Laspinema palackyanum D2c: one gene and its partner. Each later gene encodes a partner of the first gene's protein in a complex. Links are inferred from orthologs where the notes say so. Each region holds a gene or a part of one and is shown on either strand. Other genes may lie near its edges.

Region 1 (6,388 bases):
TTGCCGAATGGGTGGCAAAATCTTCCGGAGAGGGTCCGGTATCTTCCAACAACTCACTCAGTTCTGTATCATGATTATCCCCCACCCGCAAATCTAGGGAGAGGGGATGTCTAGCGCGTTCCATATACTCGCGAATTTGCTTCGGAGTGAGTTCTAATTCTGCCGCTAACTCGCCAATCGTGGCAGTGCGTCCGAGTTGCTGAGATAATTCCCGAGATGCTTTCTTGATTTTGTTAAGTTTTTCAGTAATGTGAATGGGGAGGCGAATCGTGCGGCCCTTTTCCGCGATCGCCCGAGTAATGGCCTGACGGATCCACCAATAGGCATAAGTGGAAAAGCGATACCCTTTCGTGGGGTCAAATTTCTCCACCCCACGCTGCATTCCGATGGTTCCTTCCTGGATTAAGTCGAGTAAATCGACATTGCGTTTAATATATTTTTTGGCAACAGACACCACCAGGCGCAAATTCGCTTCCACCATCTTGCGCTTGGCGGTTTCACCTTGTTCGATCGCCTGTTGCAACTCAACTAAAGATAACCCTGCCGCTTGTGACCATTCTACATCCGTCGGTTCATGACCGAACTGTTCGGTGAGGGTCTCTTTCATCTCATGCAACAGGCTCAATTGCTGAACCTGCTTACCCAATATAATCTCCTGCTCGTGGGTCAGCAGGGGAACTCGGCCAATTTCTCGCAGGTAAGTGCGAACTAAGTCTGTAGAAGTTTGAGCAGTCTTCATGGCGCTTCTTCACTCAATGGGTAACGTTCGTTGTCGTGGCTTGTATCCTTGGCTCTCCATCTGAAGAGGGCCCGTTCCCGTAGCCTACCGGAGGCATCTCGCACCGGGGTAACCTCCGGGTGATCTGGATCGGGATAGCCACATCTGATGCAATCAGGGATGATTCGGCAATGCCGGTTTACCCCTGAATTGCTATTTGCTTACTTCTGACGGCTTGGAACCCGAACCGGAACCCGTTCTAGCTGGGATTGGCAAGACAAGGCGATCGCTGTTCTGTATGAATACAGGATTCCCAAAATCATGGCTGCAAGTACGAATGTCGGGGTTGTCATAAAATTTCTTAAATTTCTCAGGTCGTATGTGAATAATTGTAACATTTCTTAACGAAATGTCTAGTCCTGACGCGCAGATTCTGACATTTGGTCCCAGAAGGTCCATCCAGCCCTCAGTTATATAGAGATTACCCAGGAAATAATTTTCAGAATGCATCCTGGAAAACAAAATGAAGAAAATCTGGAGAAAAATCCTGATTTTTATACCCGGGTTTTCAGATAGGGTGTAGGTCAAGGCGTATCAGGTCCCTTCCCAGCCTCAAACCCCTGCCCGGGTCTCGCCCCTACAAAAAAAAGGGGCGATCGCTCCATCATTACCGAGCGTCCACCCCCATGAAACCATCCCGGAGACTGCACCGGAGATGACTGATCAACCCCAATGCAATCGCCGGTTGAATCCATTAATTGAGATAATCCTGAATCGCCTTGACCTCCAAAGGTTCATCCTTGAGGGCGCGAATTGCCGCCACCGTTGCCCTTGCACCGGCGATCGTGGTAATAATCGGCAGTTGATAATCCAAAGCCATGCGGCGAATCATCCGGGCATCAGTTTGGGACTCTTCTCCCGTCGGCGTGTTGATAATAAACTGGATCTGGTCATTCTTAATCCAGTCAATGACATGGGGACGACCTTCATGAACCTTGAACACCAGTTCCACATTCTCCAGACCCTGTTCTTGGAGGACCTTACGGGTGCCATCGGTGGCAATAATCTTAAAGCCCAAATCCATGAACTCTTTAATCACCGGCACCACCAGAGGTTTATCGCGATCGTTCATGGAGACAAACACCGTTCCCTGAAGCGCTAACCGCACCCCAGCCCCTAATTCCGCTTTCGCAAATGCCTTGCCAAAATCGGTGTCAATCCCCATCACTTCCCCAGTCGATCGCATTTCTGGACCTAAGAGGGTATCGCTACCGGGGAACTTGTTGAACGGCAGAACCACCTCTTTCACCGCAATATGTTCGGGAATCTTCTCTTCGGTATAGTTGAGAGATTCTAAGGTTTTGCCCGACATAATCAAGGAAGCCATTTTCGCTAAGGGAATCCCGATCGCCTTGGAAACAAAGGGAACCGTCCGAGAGGCGCGGGGATTGGCTTCTAAGATATAAACCTGTTCCCCTTGCACCGCATACTGAATATTCATCAACCCAATCACCTTGAGTTTTTGGGCCAATTTAACGGTCCATTCCCGAATGGTGGCTAAGGCTTCCGGTTTCAAGGAGATATAAGGAATCGAACAGGCAGAGTCACCGGAGTGAATCCCGGCTTGTTCGATATGTTCCATGATGCCCCCAATCACCACTTGTCCCGTGGCATCGGCAAGAGCATCTACGTCCACCTCGACTGCATTCTCTAGGAATTTATCAATCAAAATGGGGCGATCAGGTTCAACTTCTACGGCAAACTTCATATACCGTTCCAAGTCTGCATCGGAATAGACGATTTCCATCGCCCGTCCCCCGAGAACGTAGGAAGGACGCACCACCACGGGATATCCAACTTTCTGGGCGATCGCCAAGGCATCCTCATAACTCCGGGCAATCCCATTCGCAGGCTGTTTGATATCCAATTCCCAGAGAATCTTCTCAAACCGTTCCCGATCTTCGGCAATGTCGATGGAGTCGGGGGAGGTTCCCCAAATTTTGGTGGTTACTTCTGAGGAGATGATGCGATCGGACCCTTGCGCCATGAGTGCTTCATACAAGGGGATTGCCAATTTCAGCGGGGTTTGTCCGCCAAACTGAATAATCACCCCTTCCGGATTTTCCGCCTCGATGATATTGAGGACATCTTCTTTGGTGAGGGGTTCAAAATAGAGGCGATCGCTGGTGTCGTAATCGGTGGAAACGGTTTCCGGGTTGGAGTTGACCATAATGGTCTCGCATCCTTCTTCCCGCAATGCATAAGAGGCATGACAGCAGCAATAGTCAAATTCAATCCCCTGTCCAATCCGGTTCGGTCCACCCCCTAAAATCATCACCTTACGTTTATTGGAAACGGTCTGTTCTGATTCTTCTTCGTAGGTGGAATAGTAATAAGGGGTGAGCGCTTCAAATTCTGCGGCACAGGTATCGACTAATTTGTACACCGGCTTGACCCCTAAACCGACGCGGTAGGACCGTACTTGGTCCTCGTGGGTTTTGGTGGCAAAGGCAATTTGGCGATCGCTGAATCCTTGACGTTTAATTGCATACATTTTCTCTTTTGTCAAGTCTTCCAGCCGCGATCGCTTGAGGAATTTTTCTGTTTCCAGGAGTTCTTGGAATTTATCTAGGAACCAGACGTCAATGCAGGTGAGTTCGTAGATTTCCTCCACTGTCATCCCCATCAACATCGCATGACGAACGGTAAAAATGCGATCGGGATTGGGGGTGCGTAATCCGGCGCGAATTTGTTCTAAACTCGGGAGCATTTCTGGGCGATCGCATCCCCAACCAGAACGCCCGGTTTCCATTGAGCGCATGGCTTTTTGGAACGATTCGTTAAAGGTCCGCCCGATCGCCATTGCTTCACCCACAGACTTCATCTGAGTCGTCAGAGTCGGTTCCGATCCAGAGAATTTCTCAAAGGCAAAACGGGGAATCTTCGTTACCACATAGTCAATGGTGGGTTCAAAACTCGCCGGAGTCTTGCGGGTAATATCGTTGGGAATTTCATCCAGGGTATAACCCACCGCCAATTTAGCGGCAAACTTGGCGATCGCAAATCCCGTTGCTTTGGATGCCAACGCTGAGGACCGAGAGACCCGAGGGTTCATCTCAATCACAATCAAATCCCCATTCACCGGATTGATGGCAAACTGAATATTTGAGCCGCCGGTTTCCACCCCAATCTCGCGGATAATGGCGATCGAAGCATCCCGCAGGCGTTGATATTCTTTATCCGTCAGGGTTTGTGCCGGTGCGACAGTAATCGAGTCCCCGGTGTGAATCCCCATCGGGTCGATATTTTCAATCGAGCAGATAATCACCACGTTATCTGCTAAATCTCGCATCACTTCTAGTTCATACTCCTTCCAACCGAGCAGAGACTGCTCAATCAGAATTTGAGAGACAGGGGATGCATCAATCCCGCCTGCCGCCATCGTTTCAAATTCTTTTTGGTTGTAGGCGATGCCACCACCCGTTCCCCCGAGGGTATAGGCGGGTCGAATAATTAAGGGATAGCTGCCAATTTGGTGTCCGACAGCTTTGGCTTCGTCCAGGGTTGTAGCAATTCCCGAGGGACAGGTGGCGACCCCAATCCGGGCCATTGCTTCTTTAAACAGTAAGCGGTCTTCAGCTTTTTCGATCGCCTCTAGTTTTGCACCGATTAACTCGACGCCATACTTGTCTAAAACACCACTTTTGGCTAAAGTAACAGCCAAGTTCAGAGCGGTTTGTCCGCCCATAGTCGGTAACAGCGCATCGGGTCGCTCTTTCGCAATCACCTTTTCGAGCACTTCCGGAATCAGTGGCTCGATATAGGTGCGATCGGCGGTTTCGGGGTCGGTCATGATTGTGGCGGGGTTCGAGTTCACCAGCACCACTTCATATCCTTCTTCTCGGAGCGCTTTACAAGCTTGCGTCCCTGAATAGTCAAATTCGCAAGCTTGCCCGATCACAATAGGACCAGAGCCGATGATCAGGATTTTCTGGATGTCGTTGCGACGGGGCATAGGCTTAAACTTTCGACTTGTGGGTTCTGTGTTGTCATTGTCAAGGGTCTGTTGTCAATTGCCAGCTTTCAGTTACAACTGACCACTGACCTTTGACGACTGACCCCGGATCGCATTTTTGCTAAATCCAGTTTATTTTACGAGGTTTCACCCGATCCGTATCACTCGGTTCTGCTAATAACAAGATTTGATGACTTGCTCTACGGATCCTTGCCTGTGGTGACGCCCGCTTGAATCGAAAAACTCCCCGGGTCATTTTTTCAGGGGAACTTGGGTACAGTAAGGGTTAGAAACCGGGTTTCTTCACAACATTTTTGCTAATTAGCAACAAATTAGGCTCAGAAACCCGGTTCCTTGTCCTATTGCTCTTGCTCTAATCATGTTCTGCTCCAGTACCGCTCTTTTGGAGCGATTCTGATAGATTCACCGCCATCCCCGATTTCGGACAAATCCAATCTTCCGAGAGTAAATAGGGCCATCCTTGCTCAAATGCTTCTAGGCAAACTGCATGAAGGGTCAGTTGCGCGTCTAACATTTGAAATTGAGCCGAATCTGCTTGCTTGCTACAAATTTTAGCAATTGAATCACTGGTAAATTCAATCGTCTGATGACACTGAACGCAAACCAGATGATGGTGCGGTTGTGAGGGTTTGTTCAATTCGTAGTGTTTATGCCCTTCGGCTAACTCTAGTTCCCGCAGAATTCCGATCCGCGCCATCAAATTTAGGGTTCGATACACTGTAGATAGACTAATTTTCTCCCCCTGACGCTGCAACAAACTGTAGAGTTCTTCTGCACTTAAATGGTTGCCTTGAGGGATTGTTTGAAAGACGCCGAGGATGGCTTCCCGTTGGGGAGTCAGGCGACAGCCCAATTGTCGCAGTTCGCTTTTGAGTTGAGCCTGGGTATAAAATGGCATGACGACTTACCCAAATTTATGGTCAATGGTTGGTCAGAATTCGGCCCTTTGTCCGGTAGGGTCGCTATGGTGGGCGCGATCGCCTTTCTTAGCTTGGATACTTTTGGCATCCGGCGTCAGGCATCCAGGCGCAAGATTCCCTAACTCATCGAAACATGAGCAGTAAATCGAGTCCCTGTTTCTCCCTGGCTACAACTCCCCTCCATAACTTGACCGCCAAGGGTCTTGACAAAATTATATTTGTCCGGTATTTTATCCCTCTTATTGAAATTAATCCTCAATAACGGAATAAATCTAGTAAGACAGAATTTGGACTTTATTGCAAGTTTTTTCTAAGAAAATTTAACCCCCCATCCTCGTTAACTCCGCCTCCGGTTCCCTCCCCTGTGTCTTGGTCCGGGTTAGGGTGGGGTTCCCTCTTGGCGATCGCACCTCACGAGGCATGGGTGGGTGGAGGGTCCTCGTGGCGATTCCCTACGGGATAGCTCCGCTTACCGCCCTGTTACGAAGAAAGAGGTTTCTCCAGCCTCCATCCCGGCGCTTCAACCTCTCAGAGTGCGGGACGTGCCATCGCCACGTCCGGAGGACCCCACCCTAACCCGGACCTTGCCAAGGTCCGGGGACCGGAAAGGACAAAGGACAAATCACCAATGACAAATGACCCATCCCCCAAAAAAGATGCAGAGAGGGAAAACCCCCCTCTGCCTTAAGCGTTCTCTTCTGTTTAGAATCGATA
Region 2 (4,134 bases), on another replicon or contig:
AACAAGCTATCCAGTATCAAAATTGAACTGGATAGCCTATTTAGAGCGTAAAACACTCAAGTGGATTTGATTTTCTCTAGGGCAGCGTCCACCGATGGCTGCAAAGAGAGAAACTGCTCTAATCGAACCAGTTTGACCGTTTGGGTCACCCGGGGATTGCTGACAATTTGCAAGGTACCTTCAGCAGTTTGAGCTTTTTTTACCAGTTGCACCAGCGCACCTAAACCAGAACTGTCAACAAAATCTATTTTGGATAAATCCAAAATAATGTTCGTGGGACCCTCGTCAATACACTGACTGATAGCCTTCCGAAAGGTCGCTTCCGAAAAGGCATCGAGTAAGCCAGTGAGACGGAAGAGTTGGTAATCGTTCCCGACTTCGCGCGTGCCTCTTAGGCTAACGGTCAGGGTTAATGGCTCAGGAATAACGCCCTCCTAGCTGCATACTGATACATTTACGCGACATTTGTCCGGCTATTGCTGGACAATGCAGCGATGGCACTATCACCCTGGAAGGTGACAGCGGCGGTATCCCGCAAAGCTTTTAGAAAGATTCCAAAAGCGCTTGATGGTTTAAGGTCGATGAGGATGATTAGACTCGTACCCTCTTAGACTCAAGAATCCACACCCACCTCGGCAACCAAGCAAGGAAGTCTCAAAGGTAGGGCGGAAAAGTCTAAGGGAAGGCGCGAGTGGCTGCTCCATGTTCAGATCTTGTCGGATATTATACCCGATTATCCGCAGATGCCCAGCAAATCTCGGATTAAATCCTTACTCCTCAAATCGACGATCCATTTTAAAGGCTTTCTGGCCGTTTGTCAATGAGCAGCGCCTTTAGATTTTTAGATTGTAATCGGTCCGATTGCCGATTGACAAGGAATTTTGCCAATTAATTACCCGGTTTTAAGTTCCGCACCCTGCTAACTGGCAGTTTTCGCGGCAGTCCGAGATTCACGCATGGAATCGACAAACTGTTTGAAAATATAGTCCGCGTCATGGGGACCCGGACTCGCTTCGGGGTGGTATTGGACGGAAAACACTGGCAGAGACTTGTGACGCAAACCGGCAATGGTGCGATCGTTCAAGTTCAGATGGGTAATTTCCACCTCGCTGCTTAAAGAATCGTCACTCAAGGCAAAGCTGTGATTTTGGCTGGTAATTTCAACTTGACCCGTTAACCCTGCCGGTTGATTTAAACCGCGATGCCCAAATTTGAGCTTAAAGGTATCCGAACCCAGGGAGAGTCCCAAAATTTGGTGTCCTAAACAAATCCCAAACATGGGTTTTTCAGAGTTCAGCAATTGTTTGGTGGTTTCGACTCCTTGGAGCACTGCCGCCGGGTCTCCGGGTCCATTGGAGAGAAAAATCCCATCGGGATTGTGCTTGAGGATTTCCTCGGCGGAAGTGGTGGCAGGAACGACAATCACGCGACATCCATAACTCGCTAGACGGCGCAGGATATTACGCTTAATCCCAAAATCTAGGGCAACGACGGTGAATGTTTCCCCGTTCATGCCTTGAGCTTGGGGACTGAATTCCCAATGGGGGTCAGTGGTTTCGGTCCATTCGTAAACCGTTGAGGTGGAGACTTCTGGGACGAGGTTTAAGCCCTTCATGGAGGGGGCCGCTTGCACTTGGGCTAATAATTCGGCGGGGTCGAGGATTTCGGTGGAAATTCCACCATTCATGGCCCCAACCATGCGAATTTTGCGGGTGAGTGCGCGGGTATCGATGCCGTAAATCCCAGGAATATTGTTTTGGGTCAGGTAGTCGGGGAGGGACTGGGTTGAGCGCCAGTTGCTGGGCCGCTTGCAGATATTCCGAGCGATCGCCCCGCGCACTTGGGGACGTTGGGATTCTTCGTCGTCGGGATTCACCCCGGTATTGCCTAATTCGGGATAGGTGAACGTCACGATCTGGCCGCAGTAGCTGGGATCTGTCAATACCTCTTGATAGCCTGTCATGCCGGTATTGAAGACCACTTCACCAATGGTCGTGCCAGTGGCTCCAAAGGACCAACCGCGATAGGACGTTCCATCTGCTAGTACGAGCAAGGCAGGGCGATCGGCAGAAAGAGACATAGAAACCTCACTAGCTTCAGGGGTCATGTTTCGGCAGTCACGGGTAAGGGGTCCATTTAGTCTATGAGGGACCCAGCCGTTTGACTTCCGCAAGATCCTATTATTCCATGAGTTGCTTTCTTGGCGCGTATCTGTTGGCCGTAATGTAAAGAAGCGATCGCAACTCCCTGGCTTTCCCCCGTGAGCCATATTTCCTCACCTAAGTTCGCTTCCCCGGTGGATTTCCCCTGGGCGTCAGGGTCTGTGAATGTCTGGCTGCCGGGGTTTCGCTTTCCTGAATCAACCGGGCATAATAGACATAACCCAACTTGACTCATCTGCACCGGAGGTTGGGCATTGCCCAATGCTACCCTGAATTCCGAGCGGCTGGATTTAGCCATTGCCCCCTTTCCATTTCTGCTCTAACTGCCAAGAGGAAAAAGTTTAATGAAAAAAATTCTCTCTACCCTATTTGCTGTGACCAGTCTAGGATTGATGGGGCCTGTCGCCCTCGCTCAGGAATATCCCGGTTGTTTCGCTATTGATTCCAATGGCAACCTCATTGAATTAGGAAACCTCTGCCCCAATCAAACCACAGATGTCCCCGAAGGGGCCATGTCCGGCGTCTTTCAAATCCCTATCAAACGTCGTCAGGGCGGCATTCCGGTGGTAGATGTTATCTTCAATGGCACAGAGAAATTCGAGATGCTCTTTGATACGGGGGCGAGTGCCACCTTAATTACCCCCACAATGGCCCGCAGTTTAAATGTAGTCCCCTTCGATAAAGCTCGAATTTCCACCGCGAGTGCTTCAGAGGTGGAAATGGAAGTGGGCCGAGTTTCTAAAATCCAAGTGGGGGATGCGACCCTGGAAGAACTCCTCGTCACGATCGCCCCACCCGGTGTTGAAGGGGGTCTCCAAGGCATGGGTCTCTTAGGACAAAACTTTTTTGGCAGTTACGATATCACCATCAAGGAAAATATCATTGAGTTACGAACTCGCACCTCTGCTACTCAAAATTGAGGTGTGACTGAAACTTGACCCCAGCTAGGATACGGGTCAAGTTTTAGAGTCCACGGACCAGAAACCGGGTTTCTCCCCCAGATTAACGGGTCATTCCAACACATTTTCTGAAAAAACCCGGTTTCTAACCCGCTGCTATCTTACTGATTCAGAAATGCCACCAATTGCTGTAGTTTGGTCCAAGCGGCACCGGAGGCAAGAATTTCTTTGGCTAAGGCGATGCCCTGGATATGGTCCCCTACGGGGATCAGACCGCTAACTTGTAAGGCTAAAGCAGCATTTAAGGCGACTACATCCTGTTGCGCTTGAGTCCCTCCACCTTGGAGGACCGACTGCAAAATCTGGGCATTTTCTGCGACATCCCCGCCTCGCAATGCTCCCGTGGGTGAGGGTTCTAGCCCGAGTTCTGCCGGGGTGATGGTACTGAGTTGCACTTCTCCATTGGCAAGGATGGCTAAATCACTGGCATCTGCTAATCCCGCTTCATCGAGTTTTTCCCGTCCATGCACCACGATCGCTAATTCGGTCCCCAATTGTCGTAACGCATGGGCGATCGGCACCACCAAGTGGGGGTCACAGACGCCTATCACCTGTCCGGTGGGTCGCACAGGATTAACTAGAGGTCCCAATAAGTTAAAAACGGTGCGAACTTTTAAGGTGCGGCGCAGGGGGGCCACCGCTTTCATGGCCGGATGCCAACCGGGTGCAAATAGAAAGGTGATGCCGACTTCATCTAAAGCGGCGATCGCCTGACTACCCGGTGCATTCAAATTCACACCCAACGCTTCCAACACATCGGCAGAACCCACCTTACTCGATGCCGATCGATTTCCATGTTTGGCAACCTTAACCCCAGCAGCAGCAGCGACAAAGGCAACACAGGTGGAAATGTTAAAAGTCGAAGCCCCATCGCCTCCGGTGCCACAGGTATCGATCGCCTGTTTACGAGTTTCGCAATTTGTCCCAGTTTCCATATAGGCAGACTGGGATTGTAATACTTTTGCCATCCCTGCCAGTTCCTCTGCGGAAACACTTTTGCTTTGCAAAGCGGC

Evidence for each region. The genes of interacting proteins can lie anywhere in the genome.
Region 2: the proteins of carB (region 1) and carA are in contact, whole or in part, in a solved structure (PDB 1KEE), measured with the Escherichia coli proteins. The link is inferred for Laspinema palackyanum D2c from one-to-one orthologs.

What each region holds. Positions count from the first base shown.
Region 1 is NZ_JAMXFD010000027.1:19,352-25,739, forward strand. The notes cover bases 1,273-5,040. They hold carB (carbamoyl-phosphate synthase large subunit), read right to left. Parts: upstream 4,734-5,040; coding sequence 1,473-4,733; downstream 1,273-1,472. Also shown: NG795_RS22810 (RNA polymerase sigma factor, RpoD/SigA family), read right to left, coding at 1-739; NG795_RS22815 (hypothetical protein), read right to left, coding at 940-1,071; NG795_RS22825 (Fur family transcriptional regulator), read right to left, coding at 5,107-5,652. UniProt on the Escherichia coli protein: Large subunit of the glutamine-dependent carbamoyl phosphate synthetase (CPSase).
Region 2 is NZ_JAMXFD010000022.1:3,481-7,614, reverse strand. Bases 1-2,824 are described here. They hold carA (glutamine-hydrolyzing carbamoyl-phosphate synthase small subunit), read right to left. Parts: upstream 2,081-2,824; coding sequence 920-2,080; downstream 1-919. Other genes in these bases: NG795_RS20905 (retropepsin-like aspartic protease family protein), read left to right, coding at 2,507-2,824; NG795_RS20910 (hypothetical protein), read right to left, coding at 2,137-2,460; NG795_RS20925 (STAS domain-containing protein), read right to left, coding at 57-425. Also shown: more of NG795_RS20905, read left to right, coding at 2,825-3,082; trpD (anthranilate phosphoribosyltransferase), read right to left, coding at 3,223-4,134. UniProt on the Escherichia coli protein: Small subunit of the glutamine-dependent carbamoyl phosphate synthetase (CPSase).